2 regions of the Alteromonas sp. ABV2_168 genome follow, and region 1 is predicted to be linked to the other one. Evidence: predicted binding sites of a transcription regulator. Region 1 holds the regulator's gene; the other holds the start of a gene.
What was found. The regulator sigma-54, encoded in region 1, starts transcription at its own class of promoters, with help from an activator protein. The targets are predictions, from matches to a motif close to GTTGGCACGNNNNTNGNNT.

Region 1 (7,402 bases):
TTTAATGGAAAAACACAAGATCAGTGCGCTGATGGTGGTGGATGAAAATGATCACCCCGTGGGCGCATTCAACATGCATATGTTGCTTAAAGCAGGAGTTCTCTGATGGGACATGAAGTCACTTTTTACGGTGTGATCAGTGAAGAGCGGTTTGAAAAACTCAAAGGGCTGAAACTGCTCGTTTGTGATATCGACGGCGTATTTTCTGACGGCAGAATTTATCTTGGCAACAATGGTGAAGAGTTAAAAGCCTTTCACACCCGCGATGGCTATGGCGTTAAGGCATTAATAAACAGTGGTGTGGACGTTGCTGTCATTACCGGCCGCGACTCGGCCATTGTAAAGAATCGCATGACCGCCCTGAATGTGAAGCACATTATTCAGGGTCAGGAAGATAAAGCCACGGCTATGGCTCAGTTGTGCGAAAAGTTGAATCTGGCGCCATCAGAGGTCGCAGCCATCGGTGATGATATGCCGGATCTTGGCATGTACCGGTTTGCCGAAACAAAAATTGCGGTGAAAGATGCCCATCCGGCCGTCACCCGCGAAGCGAACTGGATCACCACAAAAAATGGTGGATTCGGCGCAGTACGGGAAGTCTGTGATGTGATTTTACAGGCGCTCGGCACGCTGGACACCATACACGGGGCCAGCGTATGAACCGTTTAGGGATCAGTATTTCTGCGCTGTTTGTTATGGCGCTGCTGATGTACCTTCCGGTCTGGATGGCAGAAGAGCAGGCTCCGGCGAAAAAAGCCGGTGCAGACGCCTTACGCCCTGCCTATAAAGCAAAGAATTTGACAACTACGCTGTATAACGAAGAAGGCAAACTCAACCACGAAGTCTTTGCCGCCTCTATGGAGCATTACGACCAACTAGGCTTTGTGTTATTCGACCAACCCAAATACACTGTCTATGTGAATGATGACGAGGCCCCATGGCAAGTCACCGCTGATGAAGGCACACTCTACAACGATGACCTGATCCAGCTGGAAGACAATGTGCTGATAAAAAGCCTGAACCCTGAAGAGTTTATCCAGACCATCACAACCAATTTTATTAAGGTGAATCTGGATGACAAAACCATGACTTCAGACCAGCCGGTAGATATACGCGGTGTACAGACCATCATTAAAAGTAACGGTTTCAATGCAAACCTGCGTACCCAACAATATGAGTTAATTGATCATGTGCAGACAATTTATTCCCCGGGCAGTTAGCCTTTTCGCAGCAATAGCGCTGCTTGCTGCTGCCGGTGAGGCAATGGCCGGCTCCGGTGATTTTGAAAAGCCTATTACCGTGGATGCTAAGTCACAGTTTATTGACGGTAAAAAGAAGAAATCGGTTTTTAAAGACGATGTGAAGATTACCCAGGGTTCACTCATCATTGCCGCAGATGAAGTTGAAGCCATCGCCAGTGAAGGCGAAGGGAAAGAGGTTTTTATTGCCCGCGGAAAACCAGCCACTTATTCTCAAACGCTGGATGACGGCGCAAAAGTAAAAGCCAGCGCAAATGAAATTCGCTACGAAGTAGCCAAACAACTTATTTCCTTGCAAGGTGATGCGAAAATCCAGCAAGATACCAGCATGGTCCAGGGAGATAGCATCACCTATGACATGTCAAAAGAGCAACTTCTGGCAACCGGCGGTGAAAGTAACAGCAACGGCCGGGTAACCACGGTTTTCCGTCCTGACACAGTTAAAGAGCTGAAGGAAGAGAACAAGACTTCAGACAGCAACGAAAACGAGGGTAACTGAGTTACATGGCAACCCTGAGTGCGACTCACCTGGCAAAGTCGTATAAATCACGCCAGGTCGTCCGTGACGTTAGTTTATCGGTTTCTACCGGACAGATAGTAGGTCTGCTGGGTCCTAACGGTGCAGGTAAAACCACAACGTTTTACATGATTGTCGGTCTTGTGCCGCTGGACAAAGGCAAAATCCTCATTGATGAGCAGGAGCTGACGCACCAGCCAATGCACGAACGTGCCCGCCGGGGAATTGGCTATTTACCCCAGGAGGCATCCATTTTCCGCAAGCTGACCGTACATGAAAACATCATGGCGATATTACAGACGCGTAAAGACTTAAAAAGTCATCAACGTGAACAGGAAGCGGATGCACTACTTGATGAATTTAATATTAATCATATACGTAATAGTACAGGTATGAGTTTGTCGGGTGGCGAACGCCGCCGGGTTGAAATTGCCCGCGCACTGGCAGCCAATCCGCAATTTATTTTGCTCGATGAACCCTTCGCCGGAGTTGACCCGATTTCGGTTAATGATATAAAGAAGATCATTCAGCACTTACGGGACAGAGGTATCGGTATCCTCATCACCGACCACAATGTCAGGGAAACCCTTGATGTGTGTGAAGAGGCCTATATCGTCAGTCATGGAGAACTGATTGCTCAGGGCACCGCAGAACAGGTATTAAGTAATCAAAAAGTTCGTGATGTATACCTTGGTGAGCAATTCAGGCTATAGTTAAGATATCGGGATGAGCATTTAGCGGAGATTTCGCCACCGGCACTCACACCGCTACAACCGGATGTCCTTTTTAGAGTTTATATAAGACGTAGATGAAACCATCTTTACAGTTAAAATTTAGCCAACAACTAACAATGACGCCTCAGCTTCAGCAGGCGATCAAGCTATTGCAGTTGTCTACGCTGGACTTACAACAAGAAATTCAGGAAGCTCTCGATTCTAATCCTTTGCTGGAAGTCGACGACAGCTCCGACAACGATGTAATTGAGAAAAATAACATCGACAATGATGACAGCATGCAAGAGTCTGCAACAGCCTCATCTTCTGACAGCATGGATACCGGTGAAGCACTGGAAAAGAATGATTTACCGGATGAGCTGCCCATCGACAGTACCTGGGATGAGTACATTTCTGCGTCTTCTGCCCCCGCGCCCGGCCCTTCCGGGGGTGATGATGAACAAATCTTTCAGGGTGAAACCACCGAAAATATTCAGGACCATCTGCTGTGGCAAATGCGTCTGACACCTTTTTCTGACACAGACCGCGCCATCGCGCTGGCGATCATCGATTCCATTGATGAGTCCGGCTATCTAACGGTTACCGTTGACGACATTCTGCAAAGCGTAAACAGTGAAGATATGGAAGAGCCCGTAGAAGAAGATGAGGTTGAGTGCGTACTTAAACGTATTCAGCTATTTGATCCTCTCGGTTCCGGCTCCCGCACACCGCAGGAGTGCTTGTTAGTTCAGCTGGCGCAATTTGCACCGGAAACACCGTGGCTGGAAGAAGCCAAACTACTGCTCAGAGAGCATTCCGATCTGTTAGGCAGTAAAGATTACCGTACGTTAATGCGTAAAACCCGCCTGAAAGAAGATCAGTTACGGGAAGCGATGCGTTTGCTGCAAACGCTTAATCCCCGTCCGGGCAGTGCATTAATTACGAAAGAACCCGAATATGTCATTCCGGATGTATCGGTTGCGAAGAAAAATGGCCGTTGGGTTGTAGAATTAAACCCCGACAGCCTGCCTAAGCTCAGTGTTAATCAGCAGTATGCTGCAATGAGCCGTAAAGCAAGAAACAGCAGTGATTCACAATTTATCCGCTCTCACATGCAGGAAGCAAAATGGTTTATTAAGAGCCTTGAGAGCCGGAACGATACGCTGCTGAAAGTAGCAAATTGTATTGTTCAGCAACAGATGGGCTTTTTTGAGCATGGCCCTGAAATGATGAAACCAATGGTGCTGAATGATGTCGCAGAAATGGTAGATATGCACGAATCTACTATTTCCAGGGTAACAACGCAGAAGTACATGCACACGCCCCGTGGTATTTTCGAGTTGAAGTATTTCTTCTCCAGCCACGTTGCCACTGAATCAGGTGGTGAGTGTTCATCTACAGCGATTCGCGCCCTGATTAAAAAGCTGGTTGCCGCTGAAAAGCCAAGCAAGCCACTGAGTGACAGCAAGATTGCTTCGTTGTTGGCCGATCAAGGCATTATGGTTGCCCGGCGAACAATAGCAAAGTACCGGGAATCCTTGTCGATCCCGCCGTCTAACCAACGCAAAAGCCTTATCTAACTTAAGGCTGCTCAAAATAAGGAAGACGAAATATGCAAATCAACCTTTCTGGTCATCACATTGAGATCACTGATTCTTTGCGTAATTATGTCGATACTAAGTTCAGCAAACTGGAACGTCATTTTGACCACATATCAAATGTGCACGTTATTTTAAATGTTGAAAAGCTTAGCCAAAAAGCAGAAGCAACGGTTCATCTTAGCGGCGCGGAAGTCTTCGCCTCTTCCGAAAATCAGGACATGTATGCTGCCATTGACAGCATGGTCGATAAGCTCGACAGGCAGGTCCTGAAACACAAGGAAAAGCTTAAAAAGCACTAATTGAATTCATGGATATACAAGCCATAGTCAGCCTGGACCGCACCGAGTGTGCGGTCCAGTGCAATAGCAAAAAACGCATTCTCGAAATCATCAGCGGGATTGCAGCTAAAAATAACCCCGATGTTGATGAAGCCACCGTGTTAAGTAGCCTGCTGGCCCGTGAGCGAATGGGCAGCACAGGTATAGGTAACGGCATTGCCCTCCCCCACGGTCGCCTGGCCGGACTGGAAAATGTCATCGCCATCGTAGTTACCAGCACACCCGCCATCGATTTTGATGCTATCGACAACAAACCTGTGGATATTTTCTTTACTCTGCTTGTCCCTCAGGAACAAACCGAAGGACATTTACAAACTCTGGCCATGGTTGCCGGAAAACTCAGCGATAAAGAAACCATAAAAACTATCCGCAAAGCTCAGACAAGTGATGATATTATTCGCGCATTACAGTAACTTAGTGTAATACGCACCGACAACACGTGACTTCAGGAGAAACGGCGTGAAGTTAATCATCATCAGCGGACGTTCCGGTTCAGGAAAATCAGTAGCACTTCGTGCCCTTGAGGATCTGGGGTACTACTGCGTCGATAATATTCCGGTTAATCTGTTACCAGCCCTGACACACACTGTCGCCGATGAATACGAGCAGGTAGCTGTGAGTATTGATGTCAGAAACTTGCCTAAAGAGCCTTCTGAGCTGGTTGAAATTCTCGACTACCTGCCGGAGTCATGGACTGTCACCATCGTATATATTGACGCAAGTGACGATATGCTGGTGCGCCGGTTCAGCGAAACCCGGCGGTTACATCCGCTGGCCAAACTGAATAAGTCATTGTCAGATGCCATCCAGACAGAACGTGAACTGCTGGCGCCTGTAGCGGAAAGAGCGGATTTGAATATTGATACCGACTCTCTGAGCATCCACCAGCTGGCAGAATTAATCCGCGAGCGTATCCTCGGTAAGAAAAGCTCACGACTTGTTCTGGTATTTGAATCATTCGGCTTTAAACACGGTATTCCCAAAGATGCAGACTATGTGTTTGACGCCCGTTTTCTGCCAAACCCTCACTGGGAGCCGGATTTAAAACACCTGACAGGCCTGGATACACCGGTTCAGGTTTTCCTCAGTTCCCAGCCTATAGTGACCAAATTTATCTGGCAGATTCAGAACCTCATCACGACCTGGTTGCCACACCTTGAACGGAACAACCGCAGTTATGTGACAGTCGCTATCGGATGTACAGGCGGACAGCACCGTTCAGTTTATGTAGCGGAATCACTGGCGAAAAACTTCCGGGAATCTCATCCTGATGTCCAGATCCGCCACAGGGAGCAAAGTAAATAATGCGCATAGAGAAATCTCTGACTATTGTTAATAAACTGGGCCTGCATGCCAGAGCTGCAACGCAGTTGGTGCAACTGGCGAATCAGTTTGATGCCGAAGTTATTTTACAAAAAGGCGATAAGCAGGCTAATGCCAATAGTGTGCTGGGACTGATGATGATGGAAAGTCATCAGGGGGAACAGGTTACTGTGATCTCTGAAGGTCCGGATGCTGAAGCTGCAATGGATGCCGTCGAGGCATTAATTGCAGGCAGATTTAACGAAGATGAATAGCGCCGGCACACCACTGAGTGTGCAGTGCCGGCGAAGGCTTAAAGGCAATCCCGTTGAAACGTTTCATCAGTTTAATCATCTTTTTGACAGTGATGGCTTCTCAAAGCTCAGTATGGTGTGCTGAGCACAGAAAAAGTCTGATAACCGGTGGTACGGCCTGGCCTCCTTATCTGTACATAACAGACAATAATGAGCCGGCCGGTGAAGACTACCAATTGTTGAAGTCGGTTTTAGGCAAGCTGGATTATGCACTGGAAAGCCAGATCCTGCCTGAAAGACGGGTCACTCAGCAAATAGAACTGGGGCAAATTGATGTAGTTACAGGTGCAGCTTTCACACCGGCGAGAGCACTGAAAAACTATTTTTCTGTTCCTTACCGCAAAGAAACCATCAGCTTTGCCTTTCATCCTTCCCATCATGACGAATATGCCGGCAAATCTCTTGAAACCTTACTAAGGGAAGGCAAAACCCTGGCGTTAAATACCGGCGGATGGTATGGCGACTGGTTTAATGAAACAGTCACTGAGCAGTACAGCGCGCAGCTTATTCATCTGGATTCCATTAACCGGCGGTTACAGTTTCTGAACAGAGGCCGTGTCGATTTGGTGCTGGACGATATCAGAGTGATTAGCTTTAATGCTGAACTGCTGCATCTCGAACTGGAAATCAGTGATAATCCCGTGAACGTGCAGGACGTCCACTTCATGTTCAGTAAACAATCTGTGGACCCGGGCTTCATCGATAAATTCAATCACGTCCTGTCTGGCTATGTTAAAGACCCGGATCCTGCGAGCTGAGCCTTCAACCTCACACCTTATTCTGCTGCCGTATTATCCCTGACATTTTTTTGCACCGTTATCGCGGCAAACAAACTCAGGACGAATGCCATTCCATAGAATCCTTTTTCACTCAGCAACAGGTTGGCGTTTACCAGACCAATCACTAACAGTGCAATAGCAGCACCAAGGCCAAACCAGCACAACATCAGATATATTTTCGTTGTCTGTATGCCTTCCATTTTGTCCCGCACTGTTTTTTGAACAGACACAGCAGCAAACAGTCCAAACAGAAATACAGCAAAGTAGTAGCCTTTTTCATTGAGTGGCATATCGGCATTCAGGAGTCCGGTTATGTAAGCGGCAAATCCTGTCAGCAGTGCAATAACAGAAGCAATAAAAAAGGCTTTCGTAGGTTTATTTGCGTTCATGATGATCTCCGTTTTGTATCAGTGACTGGCATACAGCACGGTTTGATGTGCCACCAGTTGATTGTTTTCCAGATAATTAGCAATAGTGGTGAACGTAGCGGTTTGTATCGCGCCCGGATGGTCGCTTAACGACACGCCGCTGCTCACCCAACTGCCTAGCCGCAACTTCATTTTGTTAACCTTCACCGGC
Region 2 (7,402 bases), on a different contig from region 1:
AACAAAGTTTACAGCAGCCCTGAACCGGTGAATGCGCTGGCCAGCTACAACAGTCCCCTGGTGACTGGCTGGAACGCTTATTACTACAGTGGCGCCTGCGGATACATTCCCGGAAATGCCGGCGAAGTATTTTACGACGACACCGGTAATCCGACTCAGGTACATTTCGTGTACTTCACTCAGGATCTCACTGTATCTACCTATTCCGGTAATCCAGGCGATGTGAAAATGTACAACCTGTAATTACTGTTAACAGCACTTAAAAGCCGGCATTGTTCGCAATGCCGGCTTTTACTTTTTTACAGAGCAAATTGTAAAGATGTATTTACCCGTTTCTTCCACACGCTGCCAGTTTGAACATCCGGAAAAAAAACTTTGTATATCATGAATATAAAATTTAATTAGCAGACATAACATATGGCCTGATCCCTGCAAATTCCCATACAGAGTTTTGCAACAAAGGGAATCCGCTGTGTCTGCTGCTAATTATCCGTCTGATAATATTTCATATCTCATCAATATGCTGCAAAGCGGTATCACGTTTTACAGTGACGGAATTAAAGCCGTGAGCTGCGACAGTACCCGCGCCCTGTTTTCGCGTATATTAAAAGAGAAGCAACAAGCCTGTACTGATCTCATGCCTTATGCAGGTCAGCACAGTGATTTTACTGAAACGTCTTTGCTTATCGAAGCGAGAAAACTCTATACCCATGTAGTCAGTAAGCTTTCTGCAAACAGTGAGCAGGTGTTTGTTGAGCAACTGGTAGCGCTGGAATCACGGGTTCTGAAACAGTTCGATGATGCGTTAAACGAAAAACAGAGCCAGTCTTGTGCTCAGTTGTTGCGGAAAATCCGCACCCGCATGCAGCAATGCTATGATGAATTATTATCCCTGAAACAAGCCAGAACGCGGTTATTGAAGGACCGCGCCTGAACTGAGGACGTTAAATGTTCCCTGTTATTCTTTAATATTCAGCGTATTAGCCCTTTCGACCCAGTCTAGATCGCGGGTCTGCTCATCCAGCGTTCCTTTTGCATCTTCAAGAAATACCTGACAGAAATAATCCACACATTTAAACGTGTCCCGGTATTTTTTCAGTTGTATGTCCATTTCGTGCATAGCATTTGAAAACTCTGAGTTAGATTTTGATAACTCATAGTCACATTTCAGATAAGCACACAATACGTCTGCGGCTTTCGCCAGCGCCACATGAATATCTTCTTTATCCTGCTCAATCAGAGGCTGATAACGCTGACGTAGTGGTTCAGGTAGTGTTTGAAGTAACATGGCTTCAAACCTCCGCTCCAGCTTTTTAATCGCCATGGTGGTTTCCGGGTCGTGATATTTTACCGGGCTGGGAATGTCGCTCATACCGGCAATTTCACTGCCTTCATGGAAAATAGCCATGGAGGCTACCCGGTCAGGCTCAACATCTTCGTTAAATACGTCTTTTGCAATTGCCCCGAGCATATGAGCAACCACCGCCGCTTCATAAATATGCGTCGATAACATTTCTTCCTGAAACTGCGCCATTAAGGGCCAGCGTTTTACGTTTCTTGCTCTTTGCATCAAACCGATAAATGCAGAATGGTTTTTACTCATGAATAGTTGTCCGTATATCGAAAGCGGGACCGGCAACGGCTGGCGGGCCACGGGTAAGCCGGATTAAATAAATGATGAAATATAAATCTAGTGTACCAGCGTCTCTCATGCACTGCATGAAAGCTTTCCGGAGACTGTGTAAAAAATGCAAGTAAGTTGTAACTACCGCCCTGTCCATCAGGGCCAAACGCAGTAAAACAAAAAAATAAACCTTAATTTTCAACACCTTAAATGATGGCACAATACCAGCATATGTGTATATGTCATTTACTAGAGCAATATGAGGAAATAAATATGCTAGGTTGGGCAGTTACATTTTTCATTATCGCCATTATCGCAGCAGTTTTTGGCTTTGGCGGCATTGCCGGTGCAGCATCAGGCATTGCTCAGTTTTTATTCTTCGTGTTTGTAGCGTTGCTGGTGATCTCTCTGATCGCAAATGCATTACGCGGCAAATCACCTAGAGTCTAACAATTTACATTGGAACAAGGAGAAAGGACTATGAACTTATCTAAATTAATGCTTAAGGCACTCTTAGTAGCAGGTTTCGCATTCTCACTGGCCGCATGCGGCGACGGTGAAGCAGAAAACGCAGGTGAAAAACTCGACGAAGTCGTTACCGATGCAGGTAACGCAGTTGAAGACGCCTGTGAAGATGCCAAAGAAGGCATGAATGCAGAAGACAAAGACTGTTAATCAGTACTAAGAAAAATCAAAACCAGACCTCCGGGTCTGGTTTTTTATTTCTGACACCCCATAGCCTGTTTCAGCAAAGCCGGCCTACTTCTGATCAGATAATTCAGAAAACCAATTTTTTCATTTGTCAGCTGCCGGTAGTCAAAATACGGCGTCACAACCAGTGACCGTTGCAAGCACACAGCAAAATCAGCCGTCAGCCATTCCACACTGTCTGTTAGTCCCAACGTCCCGGCAAAGGTTTTGCCCATCACAATATTTAATCTGGCGGGGTTAAAGTGTTCCGGCACTTTAAACCAGAGTGCAGTACTTCCCTGCTCTGTCAGCAATAGCTCGTCACGATACTGCTGCCATGAGGAAATGCCTTGTGTTTTGCCGGCACTCTCTGACAAGGCAAATACCCATTTTGCGTAGACATTAAATACTTTACGCCAGCCATTTCCGCATTCCCGGTTTATGTTCTCAATGAGGGTATTATTTGCCGGCAACAATTGTCCCGGAGGCCCCGTCAGAGGATAATCAGGCCGGTTTGCCATAAACACCTGAATACACGCCTCTTCACACCCTAACCCTGCAACGGAATCTGCCTCAGGCATTGCTCAGCTCCTTTCTCAGCCATCAGTAAAAAAGGCCTGCATCGCTGCAAGCCTTTATTCGTCTATACATCATACCTGATTGCAGGGGCATTACCCGCTACTTTTCTTACCAACAAAACGGTTTAGCAGCGCCGGCAATAAACTCAGGTCAGTAAACAGTGCCAGCAGCATCGCCAGTGCCGTCAGCAAGCCAAAATACACACTGGGTAAAAAGTCAGAAAAGCCGAACAGTGAGAAACCCGTTGCAATAATGGTAGAGGTGAACAATATAGCCAGTCCGGAATGCCCGAAGGCTGAACGGCTCCCCGCGTCTGCGCTGCCATCTCCCTGTTTCATACCAGACAGGTAACTGTGTAAAAAGTGAATGGTATCATCGACAGCTATGCCCATGGCTATTGCCGCAATAGTGATAGTCATAATATCAAGGGAAATACCGGACCAGCCTATGATCCCTAAAATTCCCAGCGTAGTGAGTATATTCGGTAGAAGTGCAATCAGTGTGACCTTAAGCGAGCGGAAAATAGCAAACAGCACCAGCGCCAGCACAGCATACACAATGCCGAGAGTTTTGATTTGGGAGTCAAACAGACGACTGAGAATATCCTGATACAACACGAACAGGTTAGTCAGTTCATACTGAGAGTCATCCAGCCCCGTGGCTTTTAAGTCAGACTGCAGTTGAGTCATAAACAGTTGACGGTTCAACCCTTCCGTGGTGTCCTGAATACGCGTAGAGATACGAAAGGCATTATCTTCAGCAGAAAAGTACGCCCCCACCAGCTGATTTACCACCTTTTCATCCAGTAAACGGTAGATAGAGGTAAGCTCATACTCAGTAAGAGGCTTTCCGCCATTTAACTGTTTTGCCAGTTCAGTAAAATTTACTACCGACGTCACACTGCCTGTGGCGTCAAATGCCTTGATGGCCGCCTGCGCCAGCTGCAACTGTGCGACAGAGTCTGCCGTCAGCACCAGTTCCTTCGACGCGTTTTGTTCATCCAGTGTAATAATGACATCCAGGGCAGTAGAACCACCAAATTCACGGTCGATAAACGCCAGTTCTTTGTAGATTTGCGTGTCTTTATCAAAGTAATTAATAAAGGAGTTTTCAACATTAAGCCGTGTGATGCCCGCCGCCATAACAGCAAACACAATGAGCACAAACCCGCTGACAGCCATTGGTGCGCGCATCGACAGCCCGCGCAGGCGTTCCAGCAATGCTTTAATAAAACCGTACTCTTTCGTTTCTTTACTGGCCGGTAAAAATGACAGCAAAGCCGGGAACAGCAGCAAACTTACCGCCATGGTGATCAACATGGAAGCCAGCATCATCCATCCAAATGCGACCACCGGCTGCAAGCCTGAAAAGATGAGAGCGCCGAATCCTACAGAGGTGGTCAGCGTGGCGTAAAAACAGGGAGACAGTTTATCTTCCAACGTAGCGACAATGCGCTGGCGTTGAGAATACTCAGGGTTATCCCGGCTTATTTCGCGGTAACTGCCGATGACGTGGATCATTACTGCCAGGGTAAGAATAAGTTGCAAAGCCACAAAATTTGCGGAAATGACCGTGGTACGTAAATCCAGCAACCCGAACAGGCCCATGGTCAGAAATACGCTTACTGCACAGGAAAGTAACGGAAAGAATACCCACTTAAATGAACGGTACAATAAGGCCAGAAGTAACACGATAACCGCAGCGATTGCGGTGCCAAAATTCACCAGGTCTGACTTGATGATATCTATAAGATGCTGGCCTACCACATAGGCACCGCCAAGATAGGTGTTGGCTCTGTCAGACACAGACTGCGTGATTTGTTCAATTTTTTCGATTTCGGCTTTTCGCTGTGCGGTCAGTTGCTGACGGATAGGATCAGCCTTCGCCTTTAACGCTTCAATTTTCTTATTGTCGGCGTCACTGAGGCTCTCACCGTCAAGTACTTTGGCCTGAATGGCGGTAATTTCTTTGTCTATTTCTGCCAGTTCAGGATTGTCTTTAAAAACAATCTGAATGCCCGTTGCGGTTTCCTGACGGTTAACCAGCAGGTCAGTAAAAATTGGATGGCCTGAAATCATCGATTTCATTTGCGCGGGAGAATACTGCTGCTTTTCCCATGACAGAGAAGCCACATCGGTATCACCGGTAAGTGCACCGGCATCATTAATAAGCGGCACGGTGATAATGGATGTCACAGCTTCGACACGGTCGATTTTCTTGATTTCTGCCGACAGCGCAGCAATATCATCAAATGTCTGCCGGCTGAACAGATCATGAGAAACTGGCTCATAAGCCAGCAGAATAAATTCCTGCGGGGCGAATGTCTGATCAGCAACCTGAGTCTGAATGTAGAGCTTGTTATCTTTGACCAGTAAGGTATCTGCGGACGCATCAATGCGAAATTGCGATATGTGTAATCCCAGCCACGCTAAAGCCGCAATAAAGAAAACCAGAATACCCCAGCGGGCTGAAATAATCCCTGCCGCCAGCTTACTGGTTATCTTGCTGTTCGCGTTCACTGAGTTCGAAGAGTTCGTCACGTCGCTGTCCCTGAATGTACTGATTACGGAAATAGATGTAAGGATCCTCAGCCTGCTCATACAGTTTCCTGTACGTATCTGACTGATTTGAGAAGTCATCAAAACCTTCAAAAATCCTCAACTGATAGCTCTCCGGTGGTTCGGCAATGTAATTTACCGGATGGACAAACCCTTCGGTGAGCGTAGATAACGCGCCGCGGGAATCAGACGGACCTAAAATGGGAATAACCAGATACGGGCCGGAGCCAATATCATAACGTTGCAAGGTATTTGCGATGGTTTGCTTTTGCGGTTTGATGTCGAACCAGTCGGATGCCGGGTCGAATAAGCCGAGCAGTCCCACCGTAGAATTAATCAGAAAGCGCCCTAAGTTTGCACCAGCCTCACCGAACTCGCCTGCAAAGGTGTTGTTGACCAGATTCAACGGCTCTCTGAGATTATCAAAGGCATTACCGATTTTGTCTCTAACTACACCGGGCACTACATAATGATAACCGTCTGCCAACGGTAAAAGTACATACTGATAAGACACATTATTGAAGCTGAACATGGCCCGGTTGAAACCTTCCCAGGGATCGTTGTAATACACCTCATCACCGGTATTCCCTGACTGAGGGGTATCGCCTACTGCAACCACCACCGGAGAAACAGATACGGCTCCCTGGCTGGTTTGCACGGTAACGTCCTTACCTTTCGCAAGCTCTTCAGCCAGTGCAGGTTCGTTATTTTGAGGTTGCTTGTTGTCCTGCGGTTGTACAGCAGAATTTTCAGGCGTGTCGGGCGCGCTGGCACAGCCACCCAATAAAAATAAAAAAATAATTAAGGCGAAAGCACCTTGTCTATAAGCTGGCATAGATACCACTTTCCTTCCTTTCGTGGTGATTCATTATATTTTGAGCCCGCTGCAGAGCTTCATCCCTGCTGTAGTCCCAGTCACTATCATCATAGTTACGGGCCAAATCAAGATAATGCTCAATCCTTTGCTTACGAATTTGATGAAACGAATTCGTCGGGTCAAATTCCAACTCATTAAATACCGCCTCAACTTCTGCCAGATCAGCACCAGTTGATGTTTCTGCCGGCGTTTCCCCCGGCCAGGTTGAAAGTTGCTTTCCGGACCCCAGAGCTACAAGACTGGTCAGAAGTAACACTGTCATTACTGCAATTTTTAAGTAATTCATGTTTTTCACCATCGTTGTTTAATTCAAGGGCCGTCCGGATCGCTTTCCTGTACTTAGTTAGCGGTCGCTGCCTCCGCCATCACTGCACCTGTTGTTGCCTTACCGGCTTTGTGGTCACGTTTGTCGTAGCGATCGAACCAGTTAAAAACTGGCTGCGAGTGAATGAGACGCTCAAATGACGTTGACGGTAACGGACGGTGTTTAGTCTTCAGAAATTTCATACTGCTCCCTTGCGTGCGTAGAATTGAATTCCGGTAAATGACTTATTTACTCTCACAACTATTTTTAATATTCCAATTTCCGCGCCATATTTTTAAAGATCTTACAGAAACGCCGTAAAAGCCCCCCGTGCTTCAACGTCATGACCGGCGTTTTCGTAACCTACTGATTTATTAGACTTAAGTATTAATTCAATATCATAGAATAAAAATCATAGGGAAGGGATTCGGGCGATTACACCCACACAATTTACGTGGACCGGAAAAAACAATGATACTTTTTTTACTACAGGCGGGAAATATTTTCACAGACGGGAAGGAAAGCTTTTCAGCAGGATTCATCAACCGGAACGCAATAAAAAAGGGCTGAGATAACTCAGCCCTTTCCGGATTATGCAGTTAAAAAGTATTATTCACTTTTCATCGCTGTTTTCTGTTGAACGACCTTCAGGTTGTCTTCAACGTCTGTAACATCTGTGGCGTTTTTCGCAATCTCAACGGCCAGGTCACGCTCAGCGTCTGAGTCTACTGTACCGGTAAGCGTAACATTGCCCTGCTCAACATCCACGT

Region 2: ACXAH4_RS08515 (DUF1328 domain-containing protein) is a predicted target of sigma-54. The motif match lies at 1,837-1,855, and genes of this name have one in related genera.

Annotation. Positions count from the first base shown of each region.
Region 1 is NZ_JBSWYQ010000003.1:367,020-374,421, reverse strand. It holds gene ACXAH4_RS07225 (KpsF/GutQ family sugar-phosphate isomerase) at 1-106, shown strand, start outside; gene kdsC (3-deoxy-manno-octulosonate-8-phosphatase KdsC) at 106-660, shown strand; gene lptC (LPS export ABC transporter periplasmic protein LptC) at 657-1,220, shown strand; gene lptA (lipopolysaccharide transport periplasmic protein LptA) at 1,189-1,758, shown strand; gene lptB (LPS export ABC transporter ATP-binding protein) at 1,764-2,489, shown strand; gene ACXAH4_RS07200 (RNA polymerase factor sigma-54) at 2,585-4,069, shown strand; gene hpf (ribosome hibernation promoting factor) at 4,102-4,389, shown strand; gene ptsN (PTS IIA-like nitrogen regulatory protein PtsN) at 4,398-4,841, shown strand; gene rapZ (RNase adapter RapZ) at 4,888-5,733, shown strand; gene ACXAH4_RS07180 (HPr family phosphocarrier protein) at 5,733-6,005, shown strand; gene ACXAH4_RS07175 (substrate-binding periplasmic protein) at 6,059-6,802, shown strand; gene yiaA (inner membrane protein YiaA) at 6,820-7,212, opposite strand; gene ACXAH4_RS07165 (DUF2145 domain-containing protein) at 7,231-7,402, opposite strand, start outside.
Region 2 is NZ_JBSWYQ010000004.1:181,412-188,813, forward strand. It holds gene ACXAH4_RS08500 (hypothetical protein) at 1-243, shown strand, start outside; gene ACXAH4_RS08505 (ferritin family protein) at 473-934, shown strand; gene yfbR (5'-deoxynucleotidase) at 959-1,603, opposite strand; gene ACXAH4_RS08515 (DUF1328 domain-containing protein) at 1,898-2,074, shown strand; gene ACXAH4_RS08520 (hypothetical protein) at 2,105-2,299, shown strand; gene ACXAH4_RS08525 (DUF6942 family protein) at 2,344-2,895, opposite strand; gene ACXAH4_RS08530 (efflux RND transporter permease subunit) at 2,986-5,433, opposite strand; gene ACXAH4_RS08535 (MlaA family lipoprotein) at 5,384-6,286, opposite strand; gene ACXAH4_RS08540 (hypothetical protein) at 6,273-6,614, opposite strand; gene ACXAH4_RS08545 (hypothetical protein) at 6,668-6,835, opposite strand; gene ACXAH4_RS08550 (BON domain-containing protein) at 7,242-7,402, opposite strand, start outside.